4 regions of the Methylobacterium sp. CM6244 genome follow, and region 3 is predicted to be linked to each of the others. Evidence: predicted binding sites of a transcription regulator. Region 3 holds the regulator's gene; each other region holds the start of a gene.

Region 1 (2,199 bases), 2.4 Mb from region 3:
CCGCCCTTGCCGGATTCGAGAGGACCGCGCCTCGTTCCGCCTCTTCGGCGGCAGCGCGTGCCCGCAGCACGCTCGGGTAATGCAGCACCTCCATGGTGCCATCGTAATGCTCGACGATGGCGGTGCAGGATTCCACCCAATCCCCGGTGTTCAGATAGGTCAGCCCGGCGATCTGGCGGTGAGCGGCATGGTGGATATGTCCGCAGATGACGCCGTCGGCGCCCACGCGCTTCGCCTCGGCGCTCAAAAGCTCCTCGAACTTTCCGATAAAATTGACGGCGTTCTTCACCTTCAGCTTCGCCCAGGCCGAGAGTGACCAGTAGGCGAGGCCGAGGCGGCGCCGGATCGTATTCAGATGCGTGTTGATGAAGAGCGCGAACGTGTAAGCCCCGTCACCCAGGAAGGCGATCCATTTGGCATGCCGAACGACCATGTCGAACTGGTCGCCGTGGATGACGAGGTAGCGCTTGCCGTCTGCCGCGACGTGGATCCGGTCGTCCACCACCTCGATCCCACCGAACGTCATGCCGAGATAATCGCGCAGGAATTCGTCGTGGTTGCCGGGGATGTAGATCAACGTCGAGCCCTTGCGCACTTTGCGCAACAGCTTCTGCACCACGTCGTTGTGGCTCTGCGGCCAGAACCAGCCCGATTTGAGCTGCCAGCCGTCGACGATATCGCCGACGAGGTAGATCTCATCGGCGTCGTAATCCCGCAGGAATTCCAGCAGTAACCCTGCCTGACAGCCCTTCGTGCCCAGATGCATATCGGACAGGAAGAGCGTCCTCACGCGGATCGTCTTCTCTGTATCTTCGCCCACGACCCACTCCGAATGGCTTCGGTGCGTTGAGCCAAACCGGATTCCCGTATCAGTTTGATGACGCGACCTCTGCTCGCTTCGCAGCGGACCCCTTTCAAGCAAGGCGCAGAGATGCTGCATTGCGCCACAAATTTTTTGAGTGGCGACGAAGTTTTTTGCATTTTCCTTCGACCGCGAACCTCGGCATAGTCAGGTCCAAGGTGACCCACCGGATCGCGCTGGAAAGCGTGTGTCCGGAGCCCGCACGAGGCAAAATCAAGGCCGCCGACGAGGTGAGAAACGACGTCCACGGCCATGGGAGTGTGCGAATACCGCGCGCCCCGGCCAACGGAGAGAGGCTTGATTCAGTCGAAGGCGGTTGCGTCGAGCATTCCGGACCTCGCGGGCATCGAAGATGCCTCGGGGCTGGCCTCACGCCACCCGTCGATTGACGCGGACCATGCCATCGCATCCGGCCGGAAAAACGTGAGCCGGGCGTTCGGCAACGTTGTCGTATCCTCATCCAAAGCTTAGGAACCGCACTGGCGTCGACCCAAGCCGGATCGCGACCTTAGACTACCGTATTCGAACCCAGCGTCGTGCGCTGCGTGCACGCGAACCAAAGAAGAACCGGAGACACAACATGGCGGCAACGAGACGACCGGGTCGGAATCATCTGTTCGTTCCGGGCCCGACGAACATTCCTGACCGCGTTCAGCGGGCGATGATCGTCCCCTCGGAAGATCACCGTTCGGTCGACTTCCCGACGCTGACCAAGCCCCTGTTCGAAGAGACCAAGGCGGTCTTCGGCTCCACCGAAGGCACCATTTTCCTGTTCCCCGCGTCCGGCACCGGCATCTGGGAATCCGCGCTGACGAACACGCTGCACCGTGGCGACAAGGTTCTGACCTCGCGCTTCGGCCAGTTCAGCCACCTCTGGATCGATATGGCCCAGCGCCTCGGCCTGAACGTGATCGTTCAGGAAGAAGAGTGGGGCACGGGTGCGAACCCGCAGCGGATCGAGGAGGCGCTGCGCGCCGACACGAACCACGAGATCAAGGCCGTCATGACGGTCCATAACGAGACCGCCACCGGCGTCACCAGCGACATCGGTGCCGTGCGTAAGGCGATCGACGCGGCCGGCCACCCGGCGCTTCTCTTCGTCGATGGCGTGTCCTCGATCGGCTCGCTGCCGTTCTACGCCGACGAGTGGAAGGTCGATTGCGCCATCGCGGGCTCGCAGAAGGGCCTGATGCTCCCCGCCGGTCTCGGCGTGATCTGCGTCAGCCAGAAGGCTTTGAAGGCTGCCGAGTCGTCGTCGGGTCCGAACGATCGCCTCGCGCATGTCTACTTCGATTGGGCCGACCACCAGAAGCAGAACGGCGCCGGCTACTTCCCCT
Region 2 (2,199 bases), 1.4 Mb from region 3:
CCTCCCCCTCGTCGCGCGTCCGGCCTGACGCCTGGACTCCGTCTTTTTTTGCCAAGGAACTCTGCGATGCAAAGCGAACAGACGCCCGGCCTGCATATGGGCATCATCATGGATGGCAACGGACGCTGGGCCTCGGGGCGCGGACTGCCCCGCGCGCTCGGTCACAAGGAAGGCGTCGAGGCGATCCGCCGGGTCGTGGAGGCGGCGCCGAAACAAGCCATCGGCACCCTCACCCTTTATGCCTTCTCTTGCGACAACTGGAGACGTCCGGAGGCGGAGGTCTCCGCCCTGATGGGGCTGCTCCGGCTCTACCTGCGCAACGAGATCGCCCGTTTGGTCGAAAGCGGCGTACGTCTCAGCGTGATCGGCCGGCGCGACCGCTTGCCCGAGGGACTCGCCGCCGCCATCGGCCGAGCCGAGGCCGTAACACTCGAGGGGAAAGCCCTGCATCTGCGGATCGCCGTCGATTACTCCGCCCGCGATGCCATTCTCGCCGCCGCGCTCGCCAGCGCCAGCAATCCCGGGATGACCCGCACCACCTTCTCGACCCTGGTGACGGGCGATGCCTGTGTCCCCGAGGTCGATTTCGTGATCCGCACCAGCGGCGAGCAGCGGCTTTCCGATTTCCTGCTCTGGGAGAGCGCCTACGCCGAACTTCACTTCACCCGCCGCCATTGGCCTGATTTCGATGCCGGAGACCTCGAAGAAGCTCTCGCCGCCTACCGCAATCGCGACCGCCGCTTCGGAGGGCTGGCTACCGGGTCCGTGGCGGCCTGAAAAGCTGAGCCGACGATTGGCGAGGCAGGAGGCTGAAGGGTCGGGTCAAAGACTACCCTCTCACCCTTCGGCAGGCTGTTTTCCTTGCGATATGATGGTTCGGTCGGCTTGAGCCAGGCATAGCTTCGTCGGCGAGCAGACGGCTCCCTCGACCTTTAGGGCTGCGCTGCCCTCAGACGAAAAAGAGGAAGGCTCCGAAGCTCGCGAGGAAGCCCGCAAGAGACACCGCCGAGAGAACAAGAAATTTGGAGGATGCCCTCGATCCATCGTCGGCTCCGTCCTCGATCGGCGAGAAGGCACGACCCGCAGCCTGCGACGCGCGGATGAGATCGTCGTGGCGCACCATTCTCAAGGCTGCAGACGGCGCCATGTCGCTCTCCCACCGATCGGCTCTATGTGCGGAAACGCACAAACCAGAGATTGGTTCCCAATCCGACCCGTCATCGCCCCGCCATGTCCGGCTCCTAGGAATCCGTCACCTAAGTCACAGGACGAGTTCCACCATGACCGAGCCGCTGCGCACCCGCTCGCAGGCCGCCGAAGACGGCGAGGATGCAGGCACGAATACGAGCGGCAACGCCACGTTCGGCGATGTGGTCGCCGCGCGGTTCGACCGGCGCGACCTCCTGCGCGGTCTCCTCGGGGTCGGCGCCATCGCCGCGGTGGTGACGCCCCGCGCGCTCGCCGCCGCCCCGGCTGCGGCGGCGCAGGGACGGGCGACGCCGTTCCCGTTCAAGGAAATCGAAGCGGGTTCGGACACCCACCATCACGTGGCCGAGGGGCACGATGCCGACATCCTGATCCGCTGGGGCGATCCAGTCCTGCCTGGCGCGCCTGTTTTCGATCCGCGGAACCAGTCGGCGGAGGCCCAGGCCCGGCAATTCGGCTACAACAACGACTTCGTCGGTTATTTCCCGATGCCCGGCGCCGCCGATCCGGCGGCGCACGGACTTCTCGTGGTCAATCACGAATACACCAACGAGGAGCTGATGTTCCCCGGCCTCGGCCGCCAGGATATCAAGACCGTCGCGTTCAAGGGCATGAACCGCGAGCTCGTCGATATCGAGATGGCCGCCCATGGCGGATCGGTGATCGAGGTGAAGCGAACGGACGGCAAATGGGCCGTGGTGCCGAACTCGCCTCACGCCCGGCGCATCACCGCGGAGACGGTGATGACTTTGTCCGGTCCCGCCGCAGGCTCCGACCGGCTGAAGACGACGGCCGATCCTGTGGGCCGTACGGTGAAGGGCATGATCAACAACTGCGCCGGCGGAACCACCCCCTGGGGGACGTGGCTCACCTGCGAGGAGAATATCAACTATTACTTCTCGGGCTCCCTCGCCGAGGGTTCTGCTGAGGCGACCAACCACAAGCGTCTCGGCCTGCCCGGCAACGCCTATGCCTGGGGACGCTTCCACGAGC
Region 3 (2,199 bases):
CTGGTTTCATCTTGAGACCACTTGTGACCGGCTCATTCCAGTTCTAAATTGAGACCAGCTTGAAACGGGAGCGTACCTTCGTGGCAAAGCGCGTCAGCCTCTGGAACGCCGGGTGCCCGGTTGCGCGTGCGCTCGATGTCATTGGCGACTGGTGGTCGCTCCTCATCATCCGCGATGCTTTCGACGGAGTGCGGCGCTTCAGTGAGTTCCAGACTGGTCTCGGCATCGCCAAAGGTATGCTGGCGACCCGCCTTCGCGACCTGACCGAACGGGGAATTCTGGAGACGGCGCCCGCCTCGGACGGGACCGCCTACCGGGAATACGTCCTGACGGAGAAGGGGCGCGGCCTTTTCCTCGTCATCGTCGCGCTTCGACAATGGGGGGAGGCTCATCTCTATGAGCCGACCGATCGCCGGTCTCGCTTGGTCGATCGTGAAGTCGGGGCTCCGGTCGCTCAACTCACCTTGCGATCCGCCGATGACCGTCGTCTCGGTTGGTATGACACGCGGGTGCTGAAGCCCGACGTCACCTGACAAGGTGACGTAGCGACGTCGAAAGCGGATAAACCGCATAGTGGAGCGGTCGTTTCCGCCCATGATCAATGTCCGCTTTCAGCGGATGGCGGCGGCCGCAGGATCCGTCGACGTTGGGCCGAAAGTAGACCCGGCAGCGGGCACCAAACGTCGGATTTACGCCCCCAGGGCTGACGGATTCAGACATCTGCCTGACGACTGTTCCCCTTATTCAGGAGGATTCGACAGGCGTGACCGTTCCCCCTCCCCTGGAAGGAAGAGGGCTTATTCTGCCCGCCAGATGGGTGAATGCCTGCCCCCTCCGGGGGCGAGCACATGCCGGAACGGACAGACGTCCGAGATCGAACGCGATATCTCGTGGCGGCCGGAATGGCATCGGTTCGCGAGGATCGCCCGCGGGCAAGGCCACCCACCATCGTCACGATGGGGATGCTCGTTCCGGACGGAGCGGCGAGAAGCCGGCCGTGGCCTCACTCGTCCGTGGAGAACATCTCGTCGAAGGAATAGCCGGAGCCGCGCACGGTGCGGATCGGGTCGCTCTGGCGCGGGCGGTTGATCGCCTTGCGCAGGCGGCCCACATGGACGTCCACCGTGCGCTCGTCGATATAGACGTCGTGGCCCCAGACCCCGTCGAGCAGCTGCTCGCGCGAGAACACGCGGCCGGGGCTCTGCATCAGGAATTCGAGGAGCTTGAACTCGGTGGGCCCAAGATGGATCTCGCGGCCCTGCCGGCGGATGCGGTGGCTGACCCGGTCGAGTTCGATATTGCCGGCCACCAGCAGGTCCGACACATGGGTCGGCTTGGCCCGGCGCAGGAGCGCACGCACCCGCGCGAGGAGCTCCGGCACCGAGAACGGCTTGACGATGTAATCGTCGGCGCCGGTGCCGAGGCCGCGGATGCGGTCGCCCTCCTCGCCCCGCGCCGTCAGCATGATCACCGGCAGCCGCTCGGTCTCCCGCCGTGCGCGGATGCGGCGGCACAGCTCGATGCCGGACAGGCCGGGCATCATCCAATCGAGCAGGACGAGATCGGGAACCTGCTCCTGAAGGCGCAGATCGGCCTCGTCGCCCCGCGCGGCGGAATCGACGACGAAGCCCTCCGCTTCCAGGTTGTAGCGGAGGAGGAGAGTGAGGGCCTCCTCGTCCTCGACGATCAGGATGCGCGTGTTCATGCGGATGTTTTCAGGGTGATGGCGACCGTCCCGGATGGACGCGACGGCCGCGCCGAGCGTGTGCTGGAGCGGCCGGCAGGGGCAGCGATCAGGCGCTGGCGGGCATCGACACGGTGGCGTAGTTCGACGCGTCGTTCTTCGGGCGGTCCCGCTCGGCGAGCTCGTTCGTGCCGGTGACGAGATAATGGATCGTCTCGGCGATGTTGGTGGTGTGATCGCCGATCCGCTCGATGTTCTTGGCGCAGAACAGGAGATGCGTGCAGAACGAGATGTTGCGCGGATCTTCCATCATGTAGGTCAGCAGCTCGCGGAAGAGCGAGTTGTAGAGGGCGTCGATGGAATCGTCGCGCTCCCACACGTCGAGGGCGGCCTTCACGTCCTGGCTGCCATAGGCGTCGAGGACGTCCTTCAGCTGCTCCTGCACCAGATCGCCCATATGCTGGACGCCGATGACGATCTTCTGCGGCTGGATCTGATCGGCGATGGCGACCACA
Region 4 (2,199 bases), 820 kb from region 3:
CGAGGCGAAAGGCCAGGAACGCGGCGACGAGGAAGGCGGCGTTGGAGGCGGCGTTCAGCGGCTCGGCCAAGAAGCCCGCATCCCCGCGCTCGCAATAGGCCCGGATCGGTGCGAACCAGCCGTCGGACATCCTGTTTTCCTCCCCTCCGCATGCCTTGCCAGCCCGACGCGAAGGCCCGATGACGGGCGACCCTCTCCGACCGGATCTCAGAGCCCATGCGGATCGCCACCTGGAACGTCAATTCGATCAAGCAGCGGGTCGGCCATCTCGTCGGCTTCCTCGACGAGGCCAAGCCCGACGTGGTCTGCCTGCAGGAGCTGAAATGCCAGGACGAGGGCTTTCCCCGCGCCGAGATCGAGGCTGCGGGCTACGCCGTCGAGACGCTGGGGCAGAAGGCATATAACGGCGTGGCCCTGCTGGTGCGGGCGCCGCTCACCATGAGCGAGATCCGCCGTGGCCTGCCCGGCGACGAGACCGACGAGCAATCCCGCTACATCGAGGCGCTGATCTCGGGAGAGGATGTGGCCCCCGTCCGGGTGGCCTCGATCTACCTGCCCAACGGAAATCCGACGCCGGGACCGAAATACACCTACAAGCTCGGCTTCATGGAGCGGTTGAGGGTGCATGCGCGTGCGCACCTCGCCGACGAGCGGGCCCTGGTGCTGGCGGGTGATTACAACGTGATTCCCGAGCCCGAGGACGCGGCGGATGCGAGCGCCTGGGTGAGCGACGCGCTGTTCCTGCCCGAGACTCGTTCCGCCTTCCGCGCCCTCCTCGCCGAAGGATTCACCGAGGCCCTGCGCGCCTGCGACCCTCGGCCGGGCCTCTACACGTTCTGGGATTACCAGGCCGGCTGCTGGCAGCGGAACCAGGGTATCCGCATCGACCACCTGCTGCTCTCGCCCCAGGCCGCCGACCGTCTGGTCTCGGCTTCCGTGCAGAAGCATCTCCGTGGCCTGGAAAAGCCCTCCGACCACGTGCCCGTGACGATCGAGCTTCGACCGCGCTGATCCGAGGCCCGAGCTAGTGACGTTCCGGGCGCGACCGCCCCGGGTGAAGGAATGATCTCTCATCGGATCCGTTCGGAGACGATCCTCCGTCACCGGGCGGTCATGCACATGCCGTAACGGCCCTGGAATCGATCACGCCAACCAGCGACGTGAGACCGTTCATGACGCGCGCAGCACGGGCCATCCGCCGCGAGACGAATCTGGGTCTCACTCAGGCCGTCCATCGCAACAGGGCCTTCTCGAAGGCGGGAGTGTCGGAACGCCTGTTCACGGCGGCCTTCAGCGGGTTGGTCTACCCACAGATCTGGGAAGACCCGGTGGTGGACATGGCGGCGCTTCGGCTGCGGCCGGAGGACCACGTCGTCACCATCGCCTCGGGAGGCTGCAACGCGCTCTCCTACCTCACGGCCAACCCGGCACGGATCAGCGCCGTCGACCTCAACGGCGCGCATGTGGCCCTGGGGAGGCTGAAACTCGCCGCCCTCCGGCACCTGCCCGACCATGCCGCGTTCTTCGGCTTCTTCGGCCGCCCCGCCCGGCCCGAGAACGTGGCCGCCTATGACGAGATCATCCGGCCGCATCTCGATGCCACGTCCCGGGCCTATTGGGAGACGCGGCGCCTCGATGGCGGGCGTCGTATCTCGGCCTTCGAGCGAGGCTTCTACCGCTACGGCCTGCTCGGGCGTTTCATCGGCGCGGGCCATTGGCTGGCCCGCCGCTACGGCTGCGATCTCAGTGCCGTTCTGAAGGCGCGGGACCTCGCCGAACAGCGGACGATCTTCGAGAAGGAACTGGCCCCGCTCTTCGAGAAGGCCTTCATCCGCTGGCTCATCCGCCAGCCGGCCTCGCTTTACGGCCTCGGCATCCCGCCCGCGCAATACGTGGCTCTGGCGGGCGACGGCCCCGGTGGAATGGCGGCCGTCTTGCGCCATCGCCTGGAGCGGCTCGCCTGCGGCTTCCCGATCCGATCCAACTATTTCGCCTGGCAAGCCTTCGGCCGCGCCTACGACACCGCGCCCGACGCATCGCTGCCGCCCTATCTCCAGGCCGTGAACCACGCGGCTCTACGCGAGCGCGCTGGCCGCCTCAGCTTCCGCCAGCAATCGATGACCGAATTCCTGCGGGAGAGCCCGGCCGCCAGCGTCGATGCCGTCATCCTTCTCGACGCGCAGGACTGGATGACGGATG

What was found. The regulator PhoB, encoded in region 3, activates phosphate uptake and scavenging genes when phosphate is short. The targets are predictions, from matches to a motif close to TGTCATNNANCTGTCAT.
Region 1: the regulator PhoB is predicted to act here: its motif matches at 867-883, upstream of ACYQML_RS12165 (UDP-2,3-diacylglucosamine diphosphatase).
Region 2: the regulator PhoB is predicted to act here: its motif matches at 1,216-1,232, upstream of ACYQML_RS19130 (PhoX family protein).
Region 4: the regulator PhoB is predicted to act here: its motif matches at 1,099-1,115, upstream of ACYQML_RS21610 (BtaA family protein).

The regions. Positions count from the first base shown of each region.
Region 1 covers NZ_CM139247.1:2,631,218-2,633,416, forward strand. Annotated here, with positions in the region: gene ACYQML_RS12165 (UDP-2,3-diacylglucosamine diphosphatase) at 1-820, opposite strand, end outside; gene ACYQML_RS12170 (hypothetical protein) at 1,160-1,333, shown strand; gene ACYQML_RS12175 (aminotransferase class V-fold PLP-dependent enzyme) at 1,443-2,199, shown strand, end outside.
Region 2 covers NZ_CM139247.1:4,065,794-4,067,992, reverse strand. Annotated here, with positions in the region: gene ACYQML_RS19145 (transcriptional regulator) at 1-28, shown strand, start outside; gene ACYQML_RS19140 (di-trans,poly-cis-decaprenylcistransferase) at 67-777, shown strand; gene ACYQML_RS19135 (hypothetical protein) at 950-1,147, opposite strand; gene ACYQML_RS19130 (PhoX family protein) at 1,281-2,199, shown strand, end outside.
Region 3 covers NZ_CM139247.1:205,765-207,963, forward strand. Annotated here, with positions in the region: gene ACYQML_RS00980 (winged helix-turn-helix transcriptional regulator) at 81-533, shown strand; gene phoB (phosphate regulon transcriptional regulator PhoB) at 1,004-1,705, opposite strand; gene phoU (phosphate signaling complex protein PhoU) at 1,794-2,199, opposite strand, start outside.
Region 4 covers NZ_CM139247.1:4,608,344-4,610,542, forward strand. Annotated here, with positions in the region: gene ACYQML_RS21600 (ceramidase domain-containing protein) at 1-130, opposite strand, end outside; gene xth (exodeoxyribonuclease III) at 217-1,011, shown strand; gene ACYQML_RS21610 (BtaA family protein) at 1,173-2,199, shown strand, end outside.